4 regions of the Streptomyces sp. NPDC093600 genome follow, and region 3 is predicted to be linked to each of the others. Evidence: riboswitches for the same ligand, from Rfam matches in the RefSeq annotation. Region 3 holds a riboswitch; each other region holds the start of a gene.

Region 1 (5,432 bases), on a different contig from region 3:
CGCCGACGCGCTGCGCGGGATGGCCGCCGCGCACCCCGAACTCACCGTGGACGTCGAGAACCGTGTCGTGCTGCGGCGGGACGCGCCCGTCGCCGGGAAGGTGGCGCTGGTGTCCGGGGGCGGGTCCGGGCACGAGCCGTTGCACGGGGGGTTCGTGGGGCCGGGGATGCTCGCCGCGGCCTGTCCCGGCGAGGTGTTCACGTCACCCGTGCCCGATCAGATGGTGCGGGCCGCCGCCGCGGTGGACAGCGGGGCCGGTGTGCTCTTCGTCGTCAAGAACTACACCGGGGACGTGCTCAACTTCGAGATGGCGGCCGAGCTCGCCGAGGACGAGGGCGTCCAGGTCGCCAAGGTCCTGGTCGACGACGACGTGGCCGTGACCGACAGCCTCTACACCGCCGGGCGGCGCGGGACGGGGGCCACGCTCTTCGTGGAGAAGATCGCGGGGGCCGCCGCCGAGGAGGGCGCCCCGCTGGAGCGGGTGGAGGCGATCGCCCGGCGGGTGAACGAGCGGTCGCGGTCCTTCGGCGTCGCGCTGAGCGCCTGCAGCACGCCCGCCAAGGGCAGCCCCACCTTCGACCTCCCCGAGGGCGAGCTGGAGTTGGGGATCGGGATCCACGGCGAGCCGGGGCGCGAGCGGCGCGCGATGATGACCTCGCGGGAGATCGCGGACTTCGCCGTCGATGCCGTACTGGACGACCTGCGGCCGTCCGGCCCGGTCCTGGCGCTGGTGAACGGCATGGGCGCCACCCCGCTGCTCGAACTGTACGGGTTCAACGCCGAGGTGCAGCGGGTGCTGCACGAGCGCGGGACTCCGGTCGCCCGCACCCTGGTCGGGAACTATGTGACCTCCCTCGACATGGCCGGCTGTTCGGTCACGCTCTGCGAGGCCGACGAGGAACTGCTACGCCTGTGGGACGCGCCCGTGCAGACGCCTGCCCTCCGCTGGGGCCGGTGAGAAGGAGAGTGAGCGAAGTGACCGAAGTGATCGAGGGAAACGAGCCGGGCCGGTTCGATGCCGCGTTCTTCCAGCGCTGGCTGAGCGTCGCCGCTTCCGCCGTCGACCGTGAGGCCGACCGTCTCACCGAGCTCGACTCGGCGATCGGCGACGCCGACCACGGCTCCAATCTGAAGCGCGGGTTCGCCGCCGTGACGGACGTCCTGGAGAAGGAGCCGCCCGCCACCCCGGGGGCCGTACTCACCACGGCCGGACGGCAGTTGATCTCCACCGTCGGGGGTGCCTCGGGGCCGCTGTACGGGACGCTCCTGCGCCGCACCGGCAAGGCGCTCGGCGACGCCGGGACCGTGACCCGCGAGACGTTCGCCGACGCGCTGGCCGCCGGGGTCGCCGCCGTCGCCCAGCTCGGCGGGGCCCAGGTCGGCGACAAGACGATGCTGGACGCCCTCGTCCCGGCGGCCGAGGCGCTGCGCGAGTCCTTCGCGGCCGCCCGGACGGCGGCCGAGGAGGGCGCGCTGGCGACCGTACCGCTCCGGGCCCGCAAGGGCCGCGCCAGCTACCTGGGCGAACGGTCGATCGGGCACCAGGACCCCGGGGCCACCTCGTCCGCGCTGCTGATCGCCGCCCTCGCGGAGGTGGCCGGATGAGCGGGCAGGTCGGCATCGTTCTCGTCTCGCACAGCGCCGCCGTCGCCGCGGCCGTGGCAGAACTCGCCCAGGGCCTCTCGGGCGGCGGCCCCACCGCACCGATCATGCCCGCCGGAGGCACCCCGGACGGCGGCCTCGGCACCAGCTCCGAGCTGATCGCCGAGGCGGCGAAGGCGGTCGACCGGGGCGCCGGTGTGGCCCTCCTCGTCGATCTGGGCAGCGCCGTGCTGACCGTCAAGGCGCTGCTCGCCGAGGGTGACGAGCTGCCCGAGGGATCGCGGCTCGTGGACGCGCCCTTCGTCGAGGGCGCGATCGCCGCCCTCGTCACGGCGTCGGCGGGCGGGGACCTGGACGCCGTGGAGGCCGCGGCCTCGGAGGCGTACACGTACCGGAAGGCGTGAGCGGGCGGGCGGCGTAGCACCCGTCACGGGCCGTACCGGGAGGCGACCGTGTTGTGATGTAGCTGGTCAACGCACTAGTGTCGCAGGGCCTTGGTGTACGGGAAACCGGTGCAGTACCGGTGCGGCCCTCGCCACTGTGATCGGGAGGTCCGGCTCCACCCCCTTGGGGAGAACCCTCAGGGGAGCCACTGCACCGCCGCGGGAGACCGTCGCGGTGTGGGAAGGCGGAGTCCGGGCGGCATGACCGTCAGCCAGGAGACCGGCCAAGGTGCGTTGTCCATCCACGAGGTGCTGGAGAGGGTCTCCCAACCATGCATATCGCCGAGGGGTATCTGCCCCCTGTGCACGCGGCCGCCTGGGGCGTCGCGTCCGCGCCGTTCGTCGTCCACGGGGTCCGTGCCCTGACCCGTGAGGTCAAGGCCCATCCCGAATCCACTCTGCTGCTGGGCGCTTCCGGCGCTTTCACCTTCGTCCTGTCCGCGCTCAAGATTCCGTCGGTGACGGGCAGTTGCTCGCACCCCACGGGAACGGGCCTCGGCGCGATCCTGTTCCGGCCGCCCGTGATGGCGGTCCTGGGCACGATCACGCTGCTCTTCCAGGCGCTGCTCCTGGCGCACGGCGGGCTCACCACCCTCGGCGCCAACGTCTTCTCGATGGCGGTCGTCGGTCCGTGGGCCGGGTACGGGGCGTACCGGCTGCTGCGCCGGTTCGACGTGCCGCTGATGGTGAGCGTGTTCTTCGGCGCGTTCGTCGCCGACCTGTCCACGTACTGCGTCACCAGCGTGCAGCTGGCGGTCGCGTTCCCCGACCCCGCCAGCGGTGTGCTCGGCGCGCTGGCGAAGTTCGGCGGGATCTTCGCCGTCACGCAGCTGCCGCTCGCGGTGAGCGAGGGCCTGCTCACGGTGCTCGTGATGCGTCTGCTGACGCAGTCGAGCAAGGGCGATCTGACCCGGCTCGGGGTGCTGCTTCCCGGCGCCAGGAAGAGCGAGACCACGGAGGCGGTGGCCCGATGAGCCCGATGAGCAGGAACACGAAGATCAACGCCCTGCTGCTGCTCGCCGTCGCCGCGCTGGCGGTGCTGCCGCTGATCCTGGGGCTCGGCGACCACAAGGATGAGCCGTTCGCGGGGGCCGACGCCGAGGCGGAGGCCGCGATCACGGAGATCCGGCCCGACTACGAGCCGTGGTTCAGCCCGCTGTACGAGCCTCCGTCCGGCGAGGTCGAGTCGGCGCTGTTCGCGCTGCAGGCGGCCATCGGCGCCGGTGTCCTCGCGTACTACTTCGGTCTGCGGCGCGGACGTCGACAGGGCGAGGAGCGCGCGGCGGCGTCGCAGGGGACGCGGGCGGCGATGGGGGCGCGGGCCCCGGGCGACGAGTAGGTCGCGATGCTGCCGATCGACGCGGCGGCGCACAGCAGTCGCTGGCGCCGCCGTCACCCGTGCGAGAAGGCCGCTCTGGGCTTCGGCCTGACGCTGTGCGCGGTCTGTCTGCCGCCGTGGCCGGGCGCCGTCCTGGTGGCGACGGCCACCCTCGCGGTGCTGCTCGGTCCCGCCGGAGTGCCCGGACGTCAGCTGTGGCGGGCGTTCCGGATCCCGCTGGGCTTCTGCGTGACGGGCGCGGTGCCGCTGCTGTTCGAGGTGGGAGGGGCGCGCGGCTTCGTCGCCCTGGCGCCGGAAGGACCGCTGCACGCGGGTGAGCTGCTGCTGCGCACATCGGCCGCGTCGCTGGGCGTGCTGCTGTTCGCGTTCACCACACCCGTCTCGGACGTGCTGCCCCGGCTCGTACGGGCGGGGGTGCCGGCGCCGGTCGTGGACGTCGCGCTCGTGATGTACCGGATCAGCTTCCTGCTGCTCGACTCCATGGCCAGGATCCGGCAGGCCCAGGCCGCCCGGCTGGGGCTGACGACGCGGGCGGCCACCTGGCGCTCGCTCGCCGGGCTCGGCGCGACGGCGTTCGTACGCGCCTTCGACCGGGCGCAGCGGTTGCAGTCGGGGCTGGCGGGGCGGGGGTACGACGGCACCCTCCGGGTCCTCGTGCCCGGCGCGGCCGTCTCGCGGCGGTTCCTGGCGGCGACGGCCGGGCTGCTGGCCGGCCTCGTCGCTCTCACTCTCGTACTGGAAAGGTCCCTGCCGTGAGTCTTCGTTCCCCTGTCGTGGAACTGGTGAGGGCGGGCTTCGCCTACGAGGACGGGCCTCCCGTCCTCGACGGGATCGACTTCGCCGTGCCGGAGGGGCGGGCGCTCGCGGTGCTCGGAAGGAACGGCAGCGGCAAGACGACCCTGCTGCGGCTGCTGAGCGGGGGCCTGCGCTGCGGCAGCGGCGCGCTCCGGCTGGACGGCGAGGAGGTGTCGTACGACCGGAAGGGTCTGACGCGGTTGCGGACGACCGTGCAGCTGGTCGTGCAGGACCCGGACGACCAGCTGTTCGCGGCGTCGGTCGGCCAGGACGTGTCGTTCGGGCCGATGAACCTCGGCCTGCCGGAGGAGGAGGTACGGCTCCGGGTGCGCGAGGCGCTGGAGGCGCTGGACATCGTGGCGCTGGAGGACCGGCCGACGCATCTGCTGTCGTACGGGCAGCGCAAGCGTGCGGCGATCGCGGGCGCCGTGGCGATGCGGCCGCGGGTGCTCATCATGGACGAGCCGACGGCCGGGCTGGATCCCCACGGGCAGGAGCGTCTCCTTGAGGTGCTCGCGCGGCTGCGGGAGTCGGGCACGACGGTGGTGATGGCGACGCACGACGTCGATCTGGCCCTGCGCTGGGCCGACGAGGCGGCGGTGCTGTCACCGGAGGGATTGCGGACGGGCCCGATCACCGATCTCCTCGCGGACGACGCCCTGCTCGCGGCGGCGCGGCTCCGGCAGCCGTGGGGGATGGCGGTGACCCGCCTGCTGCACGCCCACGGCCTCCTCCCGGAGGGCGAGAAGGGCCCCCGCACGGCGGAGGAGCTGGCCGCGTGGTCGGGCGTGCCGGGCGGCCCGTAGACGACTCGCGGTGGTGGACGTAGCGCAGATCACCCCTCCACCGTTATGCAACTTGTTGCACAACGCGCCTCCGGTCGTCTACAACAGAGCGTGACGACCCCGCGCGAGGAGACGCCCCCATGGACCCGATCACCCCGTACCCGCACCTGCTGAGCCCGCTCGACCTCGGGTTCACCACCCTGCCCAACCGGGTGCTCATGGGCTCCATGCACGTCGGTCTCGAGGAGGCCGAGAACGGCTTCGCGCGGATGGCCGCCTTCTACGCCGAGCGCGCCCGAGGCGGTGTCGGCCTCATCGTGACCGGCGGTATCGCGCCGAACGACGTCGGTCGCCCCTGGGACGGCGGGGCCAAGCTCAGCACGGACGAGGAGGTCGCCGAGCACCGGCTCATCACCGACGCCGTGCACGAGGCGGGCGGCCGGATCGCGATGCAGATCCTGCACTTCG
Region 2 (5,432 bases), 550 kb from region 3:
GCAGCCGCTTCCTCACTTCTTGCGGCCGCTCAGCAGGAAGCCGATGCCGACACCGACGACCATGCCGATGCCGATGATCCACCAGAGGTCGAAGCCGGAGTCCGCGCTCTCCTCGTCCTTGTCCCCCGCCGGCGCGGCGGAGGGCACGGACTGCGGCGTGGGGCCGGTGGCGCCCAGCTGCTTGAGGAGGTCGGCCGAGCCGAAGGCGCGCGGGTCGACGCCCATCGCGTTGGAGGCGAAGATCAGCTGGGCGTAGGCGGCCGGGCCGTTCTCCTTCGCCCAGGCGGCGGAGTTCTGCTGCAGCCAGGCCAGCGCCCCTGCCGCCTGCTTCGTCGCGCCGCTCGCGGCGAGCGCGACGACGGCGTCGGCCGTGTTGCCGAAGTCGGGCAGCTCGGACGGGTTCGCGGCGCCGGGCATCGGCGGCGTGTTCAGGTGGCCGGTCTTCGCGAGCGCCCGCGCCAGATAGGAGGCGCCGTTGAGGGCGGCCCGCTCGATCGTGGGCTTGGGCAGGTCGGTGCAGGTGGGGGTCTGCGCGGGCTTCACACCGCGCGCGGTGAGGCCCTTGCCGAGTCCGGCGAGCGTGGCGGCCGCGGTGGCGTCGGCGTTCGCGAGCAGTTTGCCGGACTTGTCGGGCTGGTAGGCGAACGCGCCCGCGCCGTCCTTCGTCGTACAGGGGGCGGCGAAGCCGAGCAGCGCGTCGTACGGAGTCCTGCCGTCGGCGGACTTCACCTCGCCCGGCTTCTCGCCGAGGGCGGCGAGGGCGCCGATCACGATGGAGGTCGAGTTGGCGTCGCTGGGGCTGCCGGGGTTGTAGCCCCAGCCGCCGTCCTTGTTCTGGACGCCCTTCAGCCAGCCGGCGCCCGCCCGGGCGGCCTTGGCCAGCCGCTCGGGGTCGGCGCTGTCGCGCTTGACGCCGGAGAGGGCCTGCACGGCGACGGCGGTGGCGTTGGTGTCGAGCATCGTGGCCGGGGTGCAGGGCTTGGCGGGATCCGGGCGGTACGAGGGGAAGGCGCCGCTGTCGCACTGCTGCCCCAGCAGCCAGGTGACGGACTTCTCGGCGGGCTGGACGCCGTTGGTCCGCTGGGCGATGAAGGCGAGCGACTGGCGCCAGACGCCGTCGTACGTCGGGTCCTTCGTGCCATAGAGCCCGGAGGGGATCACGGGCGCGGGGGTGGGCGACGGGGAGGGCGCGGCGGATGCGACGGAAGCCGTTCCGGTGCAGAGCAGCGCGGCGGCTGCGAACGCGGCGGCGCCGCGGCGGACGGTGGTCATGCGTGCTGTGCCTCTCCTGCGGGCCGGGCACAGGCACGCTCGGGGCACCAGGCTCGGCTCCGTATTCCTCGACGGTGCCGGCGGTCACGTCCCGGGCGGGGCATTCCGACTCACCACGCGGAGGTGGCTCACGGTTGCGGGTCAGTGCCGGATTCGCACCGGCTTCCCCCCGTACGGGCATGATGACGACTCGCACACTCTACCGGGCCGTACCCCGGACGGCCGGTGGGTGCGAGGCGCCTCACACCGCGCCTCGGCGAGGGGGCGCGGCCCCCGGGCACGGTCAGCGGACCGCCGCGTACGCCACCGGGTCCGTGCCCGGTACGGCCTCCGCGCGGCCCAGCTTGACCAGCCGGCGCACATGCGCCTCGGCCTCGCTGACCGCGATGTTCCGCGAACCGTACGGGATCCGCTCCCACGGGCGGTTCCACTCCATCCGCTCGGCGAGCTGCCACGGGGTCAGGGGAGTGGCCAGCAGGCTGAGGAGGCCCGTCAGCCGTTCCTCGTGGTGGTCGAGGAGTTCGCGGACCCGGCCGGCCGCGTCGGTGAAGGCGTACTGGTGGGCGGGGAGCACCTCGGCGGCGCCGAGGCGGCCGATCCGTTCCAGCGAGTCCAGGTAGTCGCCGAGGGGGTCGGTGACGGTGTGGTCGTCCGGGTCCTCGTAGAGGCCGATGTGCGGGGAGATCTCGGGCAGCAGATGGTCGCCGGAGAACAGCCTCCCGTGCCCCGGCAGGTGCGTGGGGTGGTGCTCCTCCAGGTGCAGGCAGACATGGCCCGGTGTGTGACCGGGCGTCCACACCGCCCGCAGCCGCCGGCCCGCGAGGTCCAGCAGCTCCCCGGGCAGGATCTCGCGGTCGGGCAGGGCCGGGCGCAGCCCCGGCAGGGCCCGCGACCGGCCGCTGGCGCGGGCGGCCAGGAGCGGGGCGGTGTGCTCCTCGGGGGCGCCGGCGGCGGCCAGTTTGCGGGCGAGGTAGTCGAGCCACGCCTCCGGCTCCGACTCCCGTGTGCGGCGTACGACGGCGGTGTCGGCGGCGTGCATCGCGACCCACGCGCCGGACTCCTCCCGGACCCGGCCGGAGAGGCCGTGGTGGTCGGGGTGGTGGTGGGTGATGACGACGCCGTGGACGTCCCGTACGGAGATGCCCAGGGCGGCGAGCCCGCCGGTGAGTTCGGTCCAGGAGTCCGGGTCGTCCCAGCCGGTGTCGATCAGGACGGGACCCCGGTCGGTGTCGAGGACGTGGACCAGGGTGTGGCCGAGCGGGTTGTCCGGGATGGGGACGCGGAGGGACCAGACGCCTCCGCCGTGCTCGGTCACCTGGCTCATGGGCCCTCATCTCTCCGACGGCACGGCGGCGACTGCTCGACCATTGCCCACTATAACTAGAACTGGTATCAGTTCTGAGGCACAGTCAGAAACGTCGGGGATTCCGGGAGGCAGTCGGCCATGACCGAGCTTGTGGAGCACGGAAAGCTGTTCGTCGGCGGCGAGTTGACCGATCCCCTCGGCAGCGAGGTCATCGAGGTGGTGTCTCCCCACACCGAGGAGGTCATCGGCCGCGTGCCGCACGCCTCCCGGGCCGATGTCGACCGGGCCGTCGCCGCCGCCCGCGAGGCCTTCGACCGCGGGCCCTGGCCCCGGACGACGCTCCAGGAGCGGATCGAGGTCGTCACCCGGATCAAGGACGCCATCGCCGTGCGCCCCCAGGAGATCGCCCGCTCCATCAGCTCCCAGAACGGCTCCCCGTACTCCTGGAGCGTCCTCGCTCAGGCGCTCGGCGCGATGATGGTCTGGGACGCGGCGATCACCGTCGCCCGCGACTTCCCGTACGAGAGCCGGCGCACCGGAGTCCTCGGGCCGATCATGGTGCGGCGCGAACCGGTGGGCGTGGTCGCGGCCGTCGTGCCGTGGAACGTGCCGCAGTTCACCGCGGCGGCGAAGCTGGGTCCTGCGCTCCTGGCCGGCTGCACGGTGGTCCTGAAGCCGTCGCCGGAATCCCCCCTCGACTCCTACATCCTCGCCGAGATCGCGGCCGAGGCCGGGCTGCCCGAGGGCGTCCTGAGCATCCTGCCCGCCGACCGCGAGGTCAGCGAGTACCTGGTCGGCCACCCCGGCGTCGACAAGGTCTCCTTCACCGGATCGGTCGCGGCGGGAAAGCGCGTCATGGAGGTCGCCGCCCGCAACCTCACCCGCGTCACCCTCGAACTCGGTGGCAAGTCCGCGGCCGTCATCCTGCCCGACGCCGACCTGGAGGCCGCCGTCGCCGGGATCGTCCCGGCCGCCTGGATGAACAACGGCCAGGCGTGCGTCGCCCAGACCCGTATCCTCGCCCCCCGCTCCCGGTACGACGAGATCGCCGAGGCGTTCGCCGCGGCCGCCGGAGCGCTGGTCGTCGGCGACCCGCTCGACCCGGCCACCCAGGTCGGCCCGCTGGTCGCCCGGCGCCAGCGGCAGCGCTCCCTCGACTACATCGGGATCGGCCAGGCCGAAGGCGCCAAGATCCTCGCGGGCGGCGGCCGCCCCGCCGGCCTGGAGCGCGGCTGGTACGTCGAACCGACCCTCTTCGGCGAGGTCGACAACTCCATGCGGATCGCCCGCGAGGAGATCTTCGGACCGGTCGTCTGCCTCCTGCCGTACGGGGACGAGAGCGAGGCGCTCCGGCTCGCCGACGACTCCGACTACGGGCTCAGCGGCAGCGTCTGGACCGGGGACGTGGAGCACGGCATCGACTTCGCCCGCCAGGTGCGCACCGGCACCTTCAACGTGAACACCTTCAGCCTGGACATGCTGGGCCCGTTCGGCGGCTACAAGAACTCCGGTCTGGGGCGGGAGTTCGGCCCGGAGGGATTCGGCGAGTATCTGGAGCACAAGATGATCCACCTGCCGGCCGGGTACGAGGGGCCGGGTGGTGCGTGATGGGCGACCGGTGGCACGTGGAGGTCGACCGGGGGGTGTGTATCGGCTCGGGGATGTGCGTGAGCCATTCCCCGGACGGCTTCCGCCTCGACTCGGCCCGCCAGTCGCACCCCACGCGCCCGGAGACGGACGCCGGCGAGAGTGTGCTCGCGGCGGCCGAGGGCTGCCCGGTGGAGGCGATCCTGATCACCCTGCTCGACGGCGGGGAACCGGTCTTCCCGCCCGAGGAGTGACGGCGGGCCCGGTCCGCGCCGCCGGGTCGATCAGCCGGCGGGTCGATCAGCCGTGGACCGGGCGGGCGCGGCCGGTCCGCCGGGCCCGCCCGGTGCCGTCAGGTCGATCAGCCGGCAGACCGTCTCGATGTCTATCTTCACCTGGGCGATCGAGGCGCGGCCCGACAGCCAGGTGATCAGCGCCGAGTGCCAGGTGTGCTCGATCACCCGCACCGCGGACAGCTGCTCCGGAGTCGGGTGCTCCGCACCCATCGCGTCCAGGATGATCGCCGTCGTCAGCCGCGACACCGTGTCCACCTCGGCGCTCACGCTCCGGTCCGCGAAGGTCAGCGCCCGGACCATCGCGTCCGCCAGCTGTGGCTCCCGCTGCAGCGCCCGGAACGCCCGCATCAGCGTCTCCGCCACCCGCTCCGCCGAGCTGTCGCCCGCGGGCGGCCGCTTCCGCAGGGTCGTGTGCATGTGCTGGAGCTGGTCCTGCATCGTCGCGACCAGCAGATGGATCTTGGAAGGGAAGTAGCGGTACAGCGTCCCGAGCGCCACCCCGGCCGCCTCGGCGACCTCGCGCATCTGTACGGCGTCGAAGCCGCCCCGCCCGGCCAGCTGGGCGCTGGCGTGCAGGATGCGGCGGCGACGCGCCTCCTGGCGCTCTGTCAGGGGCGGCGAGGCGGGTCTGTCTTCCGCGGTCATGGAGTCCCGTTCCGTGCGGACCGCCGAGCGCGACGGCGGCGGTGGGGCAGCGACAGTATGGCGGGGCGCCCGCCGTGGCGCGAATCACCTGATGCGGCTCCTACGGCGGGCCTACCTGCCGGTAGATTCAGTGCACCTTGAACGATCAAGAGCGATCAAGTCTGTAACTTGTTCTAGATTAGCGCGAGCGGTTACGCTCCCGCGAAACGCACGCTCGAAGGGGGCAGCGAGTGACCGCTGAGGCCATAGAGTCAGGCCCCCGCCAGGGCGTCACCGACCGCGGTGACCGTCCGTTGCGGATCGCTCTGCTCACGTACAAGGGAAAC
Region 3 (5,432 bases):
ACCCGTCGGGAGCTGTTCCAGCCGGGCCGCGGCCGCGTCCACGGACGAGGTCGGCGGCAGCGCGACCTCGGCGTCCCGGCCCCGGAAGGTCACCAAGCCGACCTTGTCGCGCCGCTGGTAGGCGTCGAGGAGGAGCGAGAGCACGGCTCCCTTGACGGCGCTCATCCGCTGCCGTGCCGCCATCGAGCCGGACGCATCGACGGCGAACAGCACCAGATTGCCCTCGCGGCCCTCGCGGGTGGCCTGCCGCAGGTCGTCCCGCCGCACCACCAGGCCCGGGCCCGAACGCCCGCGCACCTTCTGATGCGGAGCCGCGGCGTGCACGGTCGCCGCCAGGTGCAGCTTGGTCAGCGCCCCGCGCGGCCGTACGGCACCGGTCGTCCTGCCGTGCTCGGTACGGGCCCGGGAGCGGCGCCCGGCCGCCCCCTCGCCGAGCCCGGGCACGCTGAGCATCTTCGTACGGAAGGGCTCGGCGGCCTTGACGGCGGCGCGCTCTCCGGCGCCGGGGCCGCCCTGCGAGGGCGCGGGCTCAGGGGCTGGGGACTCCGCCGGAGCCTCGTCCGGCCCGGCGTCCGGCCCGGCGTCGCGCGGGGCGCCGTCGGGGCCGCCGCCCTGCGGAGGCACGCCCCCGCCCCCGCCGCCGTCGGGGCCGCCGTCACCGGGTCCCGGGTCCGGGTCCGGGTCCTCGTCCTTGAACCGCTCCAGGGTCTCGTCGAGCTTGTCCTCGTCGAGACCGGGCGCGTCGAAGGGGTTGCGGCGCCTGCGGTGCGGGAGGGCGAGCAGCGCCGCCTGCCGTACGTCGTCGGAGGTGACGTCCGTCCGGCCCGCCCACGCGGCGAGCGCGGTCGCCGTACGGGCCATGACGATGTCGGCGCGCATGCCGTCCACCTCGAACGCGGCGCACGTCGCGGCGATCTGGAGGAGGGCCGCGTCCCCGAGCGCCACCCTCGGCAGCAGCGCCCGCGCGGCCGCGATCCGGTCCCGCAGCGCGCTCTCCTCGCCCGCCCAGCGTGCGGCGAAGGAGGCCGGATCGTCGTCGAACGCGAGCCGGCGGCGCACGACCTCGACCCGCTGCCCGGGCTCCCGCGAGGCGGCGACCTCGACGGTCAGCCCGAAGCGGTCCAGCAACTGCGGTCGCAGCTCGCCCTCTTCGGGGTTCATCGTGCCCACCAGCAGGAACCGGGCCGCGTGCCGTACGGAGACGCCCTCGCGCTCCACGTACGAGGAGCCCATGGCGGCCGCGTCGAGCAGCAGGTCGATCAGGTGGTCGTGGAGGAGGTTGACCTCGTCGACGTAGAGGATCCCGCGGTGGGCGTCCGCGAGCAGCCCCGGCTCGAACGCCTTCACGCCCTCCGCGAGGGCCCGCTCGATGTCCAGCGCGCCCACGAGCCGGTCCTCGGAGGCGCCGACGGGCAGCTCGACCATCCGCGCGGGACGCGTGGCGGCCGGCGCGGGCTCGTGCGGCCCGTCCGGGCAGCCCGGGTCGGGGGAGACCGGATCGCAGCTGAACCGGCAGCCCGCCACGACCGGCACCTCGGGCAGCAGGTCCGCGAGAGCGCGGACGGCCGTGCTCTTGGCGGTGCCCTTCTCGCCGCGTACGAGGACACCGCCCACCGCCGGGCTGACGGCGTTCAGCAGCAACGCCAGCCGCAGGTCGTCCATGCCGACGACGGCGGTGAACGGATACCGGGTGCTCATCGGGCAGTCACTCCTTCAAGGTCAGACCGCTGACGGTCGGCCGGCGCGCTCACGGCGCACCCGGCGGGATGAACGGCAGGCCGGGCAGCGGGCCGTCCTCGATCAGGCGCAGCAACGCGTCCGTGTCCGCGTGTTCCTCGATCAGATCGCCGAGGCGGTCCAGCTGCTCCTCGCGCAGCGTGCCGAAGCTCGTGTCCGGCGCGGGCACGAAACGCCGCCCCGCCGCCGCCGCGACCTCCCGCAGGAACGCGCGGCGGAAACCGTCGCTCTCCAGCGAGCCGTGCCAGTGCGTGCCCCAGACGGAGCCGACCCGGCAGCCGTCCAGGAACGGCTCGCCGCCCAGGACCTCGGCGACGCCGTGGTGGATCTCGTACCCCTCCACCCGCTCGCCGAGGGCCTCGCCGACCGGCCGGGCCAGGGTCTTCTCGGGCGCGAACCGGACCCGTACGGGCAGCAGCCCGAGCCCGTCCACGGAGCCCGCCTTCGACTCGACCTCGTCCTCGATGTGCGCGCCGAGGGCCTGGAAGCCGCCGCAGATGCCGAGCACCGGCCGGCCCTCCGCCGCCCGCCGCGCCAGCGCGTCCGCCAGTCCGCGCTCCCGCAGCCACGCCAGCGCCTTCACCGTCCCGCGCGTCCCCGGCACCACCACCAGGTCGGCGTCGACGAGCTCCTCGGCGCGGTCCACGAACCGCACCACGACGCCCGGTTCGGCCGCCAGCGCGTCCACGTCCGTGAAGTTCGACATCAGCGGTACGGCACACACGGCCACCCGCAGCACGTCCGCGCCGACGGGCGGCGCCACGACCGACTCCCGGACCGCGCCCCGCAGGGAGACCCGCAGGCCGTCCTCCTCGTCGATGCCGAGCCCGTGCGCGTACGGCAGCACACCGAACGTCCGGCGTCCGGTCAGGTCGTACAGCATGTCGAGGCCGGGCTCCAGCAGCGAGACGTCGCCCCGGAACTTGTTCACGAGATAGCCCGCGATCAGCTCCTGGTCCTCGGGGGCGAGCAGCGCCGTCGTCCCGAAGAACTGGGCGAACACCCCTCCCCGGTCGATGTCGCCGACCACCAGCACGGGCAGCCGCGCGGCCCGCGCGATGCCCATGTTCACGATGTCCGTGCGCCGCAGGTTGATCTCGGCCGGACTGCCCGCCCCCTCGCAGATCACGGCGTCATAGCTGCCCCGCAGCTCCTCCAGGCACGCGAGGACCGGCTCGAACAGCTCCTTCTGCCGCCCCCCGTGGTAGCCACGGGCGCTCAGCTCACCCACGGGCTTGCCCATCAGCACGACCTGGCTGGAGCGGTCGCTGCCCGGCTTCAGCAGGACCGGGTTCATCAGCGCCGTCGGCTCCACCCGCGCGGCCTGCGCCTGCATCGCCTGCGCCCGGCCGATCTCCGCGCCCTCCCGGGTCACGAAGGAGTTCAGGGACATGTTCTGGCCCTTGAACGGCGCCACCCTCACGCCCTTGCGGACCAGCCAGCGGCAGATCCCGGCCGTGACGACGCTCTTGCCCGCGTCGGACGTGGTCCCCGCGACCAGCAGCCCGCCTCCCCGCGGTCCGCTCCTCATGCGCTCCTCCGCTTCATGGCGCCCACCACGATCCTTCCGGCCACACAGGCCGCCAGCGTCAGTCCGGTCACCCGGCGCGACAGCCGTACGGCCCGTTCGATGTCCGCCACTTCCACGTCGCGGCCCGCAGCGTTGAGCACCGGCCGGTGCTCGACCCGTCCGCCGTACGAGAGCGTCCCGCCGAGCCGTACGCCGAGCGCTCCCGCGAACGCGGCCTCGACCGGGCCGGCGTTGGGGCTCGGGTGCCTGCCCGCGTCGGCCCGCCATGCCCGGACCGCGCCACGGGGGTCGCCGCCCGCGACGGTCGCGAGCGCGGCCGTCAGCCGCGCCCCCGGCCAGCCGGCCACGTCGTCGAGGCGGGCGGAGGCCCAGCCGAAGCGGCGGTACTTCGGGGACTTGTGCCCGACCATCGCGTCCAGGGTGTTCACGGCCCGGAAGCCGACGAGGCCCGGGACCCCGGCGACCGCGCCCCAGACCAGGGCGCCGACGACCGCGTCGGAGGTGTTCTCGGCGACGGACTCCACGACCGCGCGGGCCATCGCCGGGCCGTCCAGGGCCTGCGGGTCGCGGCCGCACAGATGTGGCAGCCGCTCGCGGGCCACCTCCAGGTCGCCTGCGGCCAGCGCCCCGCCGATGGCACGGGCCTCCCGGCCCAGCGTCGTACCGCCGACGACCGCCCACACGGAGGCAGCGGTCAGGGCGGCGGAGGCGAGGGGGCGGTCGCGGACGGCGCGTGCGGCGAGCGCCGCGGCTCCGGCGGCGCCGCCCGCGCAGACGGCGGTGTGCAGCGCGCCCCACCCGCGGTGGTCGCGCAGGAGAAGTCGTTCGACGGCGCCGGCGGCCTGCCCGAATCCGGCGACCGGATGGCCGCGGCGCGGGTCGCCGATCAGCAGGTCCGCGAGCAGGCCGGAGGCGGCTCCGTACGCGAAGACGCCCGTGGACGCGAATACACCGGTGGCAGCTCTGCGGCCAGGCATGGCGCTATGTCCTCACTCAGGGTCCGCGCCCTGGCTCGACGTGACCGGCGGTGAGAGTTCCTGGCTCCCGGGGATCAGTTCCCCGGTCACAGTGGCGGGACCGCGCCGGATTCGCACCGGACTTCCTCTTCTGCCGCCGTAATGGCCCCGGAAGTCCACCACGCAGCGCGAACACCCGTCAACTCACCCCTGACCTGCGGCGGGAGAGTGTGCGAAGCCCCACAGCGCGGCCCCACGACGAAGCCTCCCCACACGACGGCTGGGCGTGCCGCACCTTCCGGTGCGGCACGCCCAGCCGTGAGTGGGTCGATCGGTCAGACGACGATCAGATAGATGCCGTACGCGACGGCCGCCGCGCACAGGGCGAAGCAGGCGTAGGCGCCGGTGCGCGCGAGGGCGGCGGAGCCTCCCTGGGCCGAGGCCCGCTCCTGCTTGGAGAGGCCGACGATGCCGAGGGTGAACAGGCCCACGAGGGCGACGGTCGCCACGAGGCTGACTCCGAAGACGGAGCCGAGAGCTGCCCAGTCGATCTTCATGCTGATGTCTCTCGTTCCTTAGACCGTCGCCGTGGCGGCCGGGGCGGCCGGGTCGGTGGGAGCCGGCGCGGGGATGGTGGTCTTCAGGTCGTCGGTGAGGGTCCCGGCCGGGGGCGGGGTGACGGCCGCGATGGCGGTGGTCACGACGCCGGGGGCCTCGGCCTCGGTCTCGGTCTCGTTGACGTTGGTGTGGTCGACGACCTGGCGGCGGGAGATGAACCAGATCGCGGTGCAGGAGGCGATCAGGAAGGCGGCGACGGCGATGACGCCCCAGGTGCCCTGCCGGGTGACGTACTCCGAGAGCGCGGCGACCAGGCCGGCGGCGGGGAGGGTCAGGCCCCAGGCGACGAACATCCGGGTGGCGGTGGACCAGCGGACCACCCCGCCCTTGCGGCCCAGGCCCGCGCCCATGACGGCGCCGGAGCAGGAGTGCGTGGTCGACAGGGAGAAGCCGAGGTTGGAGGAGCTCAGGATGACGGCCGCGGCGCTGGTCTGGGCGGCGAAGCCCTGCTGCGGCTGGAGGTCCGTGAGGCCCTTGCCCATGGTGCGGATGATGCGCCAGCCGCCCAGGTAGGTGCCGAGGGCGATGGCCAGACCGGCGGAGACGATGACCCAGACCGGCGGGTTGGAGCCCGGGACCAGGATGCCGCC
Region 4 (5,432 bases), on a different contig from region 3:
CTGCTGCGCGAGCGCGCGGGCGATCAGGACCCGTTGCTTCTCGCCGCCGGAGAGGGTGAGGAAGCCGCGGTCGGCGAGGTGGCCGGCGCCGACCCGTACCAGCGCGGCCTCGCACGCCTTCCGGTCCTCGTCGGTGGTCCGGGCCACGGATCGCTGGTGGGGCAGCCGTCCCATAGCCACGACCTCGGCGACCGTGAAGTCGAACTCGGTGACCGCCTCTTGGGGCAGGGCGGCCAGCCGGCGGGCGCCTTCGCGCGCGCTCAGCGAGTGCAGGTCCTCACCGCCGAGGCGGACCATCCCCGCCGAGGGGCGCAGGGCTCGGTAGACGCAGCGCAACAGGGTGGACTTCCCGCTGCCGTTGGGCCCGACGAGCCCGACGACCTGCCCGCTGTCCGCGCGGAGCGTGGCCTCGCGCACCAGCTTCGCGCCGGTGACCTCGACCGTGAGTGCGTCGATGTCGATCCGCATCACGCGCCTCCGAAGGTGTAGGAGCGGCGGCGCATCAGCAGGACGAAGCACGGGACGCCGATGACGGCGGTCAGCACGCCCACCGGCAGCTCGACGGGCGCGAGCACCACACGGGACAGGATGTCCACCCAGATCAGCAGGACGGCGCCGGCGAGGGGGGCGACGGCCAGCAGCCGGCGGTGGTCCGCGCCGACCAGCATCCGTGCGGCGTGCGGGACCATGAGGCCGACGAAACCGATCGCGCCGCTCACCGCGACCACGGCACCCGTGACGGCGGCGCAGACCAGGAACAGTTCCTTGCGCAGCCTCCCCGCGTCCACCCCGAGGGCGGCCGCGGTCTCGTCACCCATCGCCAGCGCGTTCAGGCGGCGCGCCGACACCGTGAGGTGGGTGAGGCCGGCGAGCACGGCTCCCGCGGCGATCGGCACGGAGGCCCAGCTGGCTCCGCCGAGGCTGCCGAGCAGCCACATCATCGCGGAGCGGGCCGCCTCGCCGCGTTCGGCCGCGAACACCATGAACGTGGTGACGGCGGAGAAGCCGTAGTACATCGCTGTGCCCGTCAGGACGAGCCGCAGCGGGGTCAGGCCGTCGGCGGTGCGGGCGATCGCGTACACCAGGGCCATGGCGAGGAGCGCGGAGAGGAAGGCGGCCGTGGACAGGGCCCAGAGGCCGAGAGCGCCGAAGGCTCCGAAGAGGAGGACGGCATTGGCGCCGACGGCCGCGCCGGAGGAGATGCCCAGGACGAACGGGTCGGCGAGGGCGTTGCGGACCATGGCCTGCACGGCGACGCCGATGGCCGAGAGGCCCGCTCCGACGACCGCGGCCAGCACGGCGCGCGGAAAGCGCAGTTCCCACACGATCGTGTAAGCCGCGACGTCGTCGTGCGCTATGGATCCGCCCGTCAGCCCGGCCCACAGAAAGCGCAGCACCTCGCCCCAGGACAGGCCCGACGCCCCCATCCCGGCTCCGCAGAGGAGGGAGAGCAGGAGCGCGGTGCACAGGACGGCGACGAGAAGGGGCGGTGATACGCGCTTGGGGGGTGCGGGGCCGACGCCGTTGCGCGCCGTGTGCGGTGGCGCGGCCGGTTCGGCTTGCAGGGGTGTGGCCACGGGCTGATCGCCTTCGCCTCAAGCCGTGCACCCACGTGAGCAAGGAGCGGCCCGGGACGCCGGGCGCCCTGCGCAGCACCCTCTCGCAGTCCACGGCGAATTGACAGGAGCCTTCACCACCGCGGGTAATCGGGCTTACGGAGCCGCGTAACGCGGTTCCGTCCACCGTTGCGGGTCAGCGCCGGAATTCGACCGGCTTCCCCCGCGGGGCGGTTTGCAGCATAGCGTGTACGACGGGGCTCCCCGCGAGGGCGCACATGAGGCGTCGGGCTCCCCCGCTCGTCCCATGGTCGACGAGCCGGCGAGCACGGTCCGGCCGAGGCCGTTCCGACCCGCCGTCAGCGATCGCCCGCGAGATCGAGATCGTCCGTGCGGCCCTCGGTGGAGACCCGCACCTGCCGGGGCGGGCGCCACGGGGTGGCGATGGGGTGGGCCACCGCCCGCCACCAGGGCGCCGAGGGCAGCTTGCCCGCGGGCTCGAAGGGCTGGCCGGGGCGGGGGAACGCGACGGCCTGTCCGGCCTCCTCGGCGGCGTCCTTCGTCCACTCCCCCGGCTCCGCCCACGGGTGGGGTGCCAGGTTGAAGGTGCCCCAGTGGATCGGGAGCAGGACGCCGCCCGGGCGGCCTCCTTGCAGGTCGAGGTGGGCTTGGACCCCCTGAGCGGGCGACATGTGGATGTCCGGCCAGGCTCCCGGCAGCGGTGTGAGGTCCGTGTGGTTCTCGGGCCAGTACGCCGAGTACGCGCCGATCTGGATCATGGTGGCGTCGAAGGGGCCGTGAGCGGCGCCGATCTCCTGGAAGCCGGGGAAGTAGCCCGTGTCTCCGCTGTGGTAGATCCGGTGCGTGGGCCCGGCGACGACCCAGGACGCCCACAGGGTGTGCTGCTGGTTGCGCAGGCCGCGGCCGCAGAAGTGGCGGGCGGGGGTCGCGGTGAGCCGCAGGGCGCCGATCTCCGCCGTCTCGTTCCAGTCCAGCTCGCGCAGCCGGGAAGCGGGCACGCCCCAGCGCTCCAGATGGGCGCCCACGCCCAGCGGCACGGCGAAGAGGGTGTCCGTCGAGGCCAGGGCCTTGATCGTGGGCAGGTCGAGGTGGTCGTAGTGGTCGTGGGAGATCACGACCACGTCGACGGGGCCCAGCTCGGCGAGCGGCACCGGGACGGGGTGCAGACGCCGGGGGCCGGCGAAGGCGAAGGGCGAGCAGCGGTCGCCCCAGACCGGGTCGAAGAGCACCCGGTGGCCGTCGATCTCGGCGAGGACGCTGGAGTGCCCCATCCAGGTGAGCCGCAGTCCGGAGGCCGGCGGCTCGGCGAGGTGGTCCGGGGTGCCGGTGTGGAGGGGGATCGTGCCGGCGGGGGCCCGGCGCGCCCGCGCCTCCTTCTGGAAGTAGACCTTGGCGAGCTCGAGCATGGAGCCGGAGGGGCCGTGCCGGGCCGGCACGGGGTTCTGGAAGACCCCGTCCGCGAAGTTCGGCGAGCGGCGGATGCGCTCCATGCGCTCGCCCGCCGGGTCGGCGCCGAAGGCGGCGGGCCGCAGGGCGCGCAGCCGGGACCGCAGCGGATGGTCGGGGCCGGTGCCGGTCACAGGGCCTCCTGAGGTCGGGGGTCGTTCCATTATGTGCGGCCGCCGACCGTCATGGGCGGGCGCCGGCTCTCGTCGCCGGCCGCCGTGGCCGGGTCGCGAGCGCGATACTGAACGACTGTTCAGTAGCCCGCCGATCCACGCGCCACACCCGGCACCCGAAAAATGATCATGCCCGCGTCATGTGCTGTGTAGGCTGAGCGGCGTGGCGAGAGTGCGCTTGAACGTGGCGGAGCGGCGCGAGGAGTTGCTGCGGGCCACTGTCGCGCAGATCGAGGCCCGGGGCGTCGCTGCCGTACGGATCGCCGACGTCGCCTCGGCGCTCGGCGTCAGCAACGCCCTGGTGCTCTACCACTTCTCGACCAAGGAGAAGCTCGTCGCGGCGGCCTTCGCCTACGCCGCCGAGAGCGACCTCGTCCATCTGCGGTCGCTGCTCGGACGGCGCGCGACGGCGCTGCGCCGGTTGCGGTCGGCGGTCCGCTGGTACGCGCCCACCGGGCAGGCCAAGGGCTGGCGGCTGTGGATCGAGGGCTGGTCGGCCAGTCTGCGCGAACCGGCCCTGCGGGAGGTCGCCGGCGCCCTCGATCAGCAGTGGAAGGCGGCGCTGGCCGAGGTGATCGCCGAGGGCGCGGCGGCCGGCGAGTTCCCCTGCCAGGACCCGGCGGCCGCAGCCTGGCGCCTTACCGCCTTCCTGGACGGGCTGGCCGTGCAGATGACCTCGTACGCCGGATCGCTCTCGCGCGCCGCCATGCTGGAGTGGGCCGATGCGGCGCTGGACCGGGAGCTGGGCCTGTCCGGCGCCGGCACGGGGACCGAGCGCGGCTCGTAGACCGCCGTGGCGGCCGCGCCTACAGCGGCAGGAGGTCCGGGCGCTTGGCCGCCACGCGGTCGCCCGAGCTCTCGCCCCGCAGCCGGCGGCCGATCCAGGGCACCAGGTACTCCCTGGCCCAGAGGATGTCGTCGCGGCGCACCTCCAGCGGTCCGCGCGGGGGCAGCGGCGGCCACGGCTGGTCCGGGTCGGCCGGTACCGGGATGCCGAGGACCTGGGCGGCGCGCAGCGCGACCCGGGTGTGCCCCTCGGGCGACAGATGCAGCCGGTCGCCGTCCCAAGCACGCCTGTCCTGGACGGACTTGAGCGACCAGAGGTCCAGGACCGGGCAGCCGTAACGGTCGGCGATGGACCGGACATGGGCCGTGTAGGTGGCGATCTTGCCGCGCAGATGGCGCAGCACGGGCACGTCCCGGGTGTCGAAGCCGGTCGTGACCATGACCGTGCCAACGGCGGAGGTGAGGTCGGCGACGGCGCGCTCGAAGCGCTCGGCGACGTCGTCCGGGTCGCTGCCGGGGCGGATGATGTCGTTGCCGCCCGCGCAGAAGGTCACCAGGTCGGGGGCGAGTTCCTTGGCGCGGGGGACCTGCTCCTCCACGATCTGGTCGAGGAGGCGGCCGCGTACGGCCAGATTGGCGTAACGGAACGCGTCGTGCTCCGGCAGCCGGTCGGCGAGCAGCACCGCGAAACGGTCCGCCCATCCCACATACGTCCCGTCGGGTCCGGGATCTCCGACGCCCTCGGTGAAGCTGTCACCGATCGCCGCGTACGACCCGAATACGTCCATGTCTCTTGATCTCGAATCGTCTGCCACGGGAGCACATCTTTCCCTTATGGGTGTGACCTACGCGACCGTAAGGAGGGGTTGACGATAGGTGAGATACACCACCGGTCAAGATTGCACCAAGCCGGAATACACCGAGGGCCCGGCACGAAGGTGCCGGGCCCGGGATGCGTGCCGATCGCGCGTCGGGCGACGACGCGTCAGATGCCGACGCCCTTCTGGCGCAGGTACGCCAGCGGGTCGATGTCCGAGCCGTAGCTCGGGCCGGTGCGGATCTCGAAGTGCAGGTGCGGACCGCTGGAGTTGCCGGTGGAACCGGACAGGCCGATCTGGTCGCCGCCGTTGACGGACTGGCCGGCGGAGACGGAGAGGGAGGAGAGGTGCGCGTACTGCGAGTAGGTGCCGTCCGCGTGCTGGATGACGACCTCGTTGCCGTACGAACCGCTCCAGCCGGCGGAGTACACGGTGCCCGCGCCGACGGCCTTGACGGAGGTGCCGGAGGAGGCCATGAAGTCGACACCGGTGTGGTAGCCGGAGGACCACATCGAACCGGAGGCGCGGTACGGCGTGGAGACGCCGCCGCTCACCGGGGCGACCCAGCCGGAGGAGGGCTGCGACGCCGGCTTCGACTCCACGGCGGCGCGCTCGCTGCTGCGGGAACTGCG

The links. A riboswitch is a leader RNA that binds a small molecule or an ion and turns the genes downstream of it on or off. The one in region 3 is predicted to bind cobalamin.
Region 1: another riboswitch for cobalamin. It lies ahead of ACIRB4_RS18180 (energy-coupling factor ABC transporter permease); the one in region 3 lies ahead of ACIRB4_RS09685 (cobalamin biosynthesis protein).
Region 2: another riboswitch for cobalamin. It lies ahead of ACIRB4_RS07230 (prenyltransferase/squalene oxidase repeat-containing protein); the one in region 3 lies ahead of ACIRB4_RS09685 (cobalamin biosynthesis protein).
Region 4: another riboswitch for cobalamin. It lies ahead of ACIRB4_RS16310 (FecCD family ABC transporter permease); the one in region 3 lies ahead of ACIRB4_RS09685 (cobalamin biosynthesis protein).

The regions. Positions count from the first base shown of each region.
Region 1 covers NZ_JBIWIU010000006.1:343,492-348,923, reverse strand. The annotation lists gene dhaK (dihydroxyacetone kinase subunit DhaK) at 1-958, shown strand, start outside; gene dhaL (dihydroxyacetone kinase subunit DhaL) at 967-1,605, shown strand; gene ACIRB4_RS18185 (PTS-dependent dihydroxyacetone kinase phosphotransferase subunit DhaM) at 1,602-2,006, shown strand; cobalamin riboswitch at 2,081-2,289, shown strand; gene ACIRB4_RS18180 (energy-coupling factor ABC transporter permease) at 2,318-3,019, shown strand; gene ACIRB4_RS18175 (energy-coupling factor ABC transporter substrate-binding protein) at 3,025-3,384, shown strand; gene cbiQ (cobalt ECF transporter T component CbiQ) at 3,391-4,140, shown strand; gene ACIRB4_RS18165 (ATP-binding cassette domain-containing protein) at 4,137-4,985, shown strand; gene ACIRB4_RS18160 (FAD-dependent oxidoreductase) at 5,105-5,432, shown strand, end outside.
Region 2 covers NZ_JBIWIU010000002.1:340,606-346,037, forward strand. The annotation lists gene ACIRB4_RS07225 (SCO2322 family protein) at 1-16, opposite strand, end outside; gene ACIRB4_RS07230 (prenyltransferase/squalene oxidase repeat-containing protein) at 13-1,272, opposite strand; cobalamin riboswitch at 1,349-1,481, opposite strand; gene ACIRB4_RS07235 (MBL fold metallo-hydrolase) at 1,556-2,596, opposite strand; gene ACIRB4_RS07240 (aldehyde dehydrogenase) at 2,717-4,186, shown strand; gene ACIRB4_RS07245 (ferredoxin) at 4,186-4,419, shown strand; gene ACIRB4_RS07250 (TetR family transcriptional regulator) at 4,450-5,106, opposite strand; gene ACIRB4_RS07255 (glycosyltransferase family 4 protein) at 5,337-5,432, shown strand, end outside.
Region 3 covers NZ_JBIWIU010000002.1:887,312-892,743, forward strand. The annotation lists gene ACIRB4_RS09675 (putative cobaltochelatase) at 1-1,698, opposite strand, end outside; gene ACIRB4_RS09680 (cobyric acid synthase) at 1,748-3,268, opposite strand; gene ACIRB4_RS09685 (cobalamin biosynthesis protein) at 3,265-4,245, opposite strand; cobalamin riboswitch at 4,279-4,421, opposite strand; gene ACIRB4_RS09690 (hypothetical protein) at 4,560-4,781, opposite strand; gene ACIRB4_RS09695 (anion permease) at 4,800-5,432, opposite strand, start outside.
Region 4 covers NZ_JBIWIU010000005.1:335,381-340,812, reverse strand. The annotation lists gene ACIRB4_RS16315 (ABC transporter ATP-binding protein) at 1-468, opposite strand, end outside; gene ACIRB4_RS16310 (FecCD family ABC transporter permease) at 468-1,577, opposite strand; cobalamin riboswitch at 1,680-1,807, opposite strand; gene ACIRB4_RS16305 (MBL fold metallo-hydrolase) at 1,916-3,187, opposite strand; gene ACIRB4_RS16300 (TetR/AcrR family transcriptional regulator) at 3,360-3,983, shown strand; gene ACIRB4_RS16295 (SGNH/GDSL hydrolase family protein) at 4,003-4,797, opposite strand; gene ACIRB4_RS16290 (peptidoglycan DD-metalloendopeptidase family protein) at 4,968-5,432, opposite strand, start outside.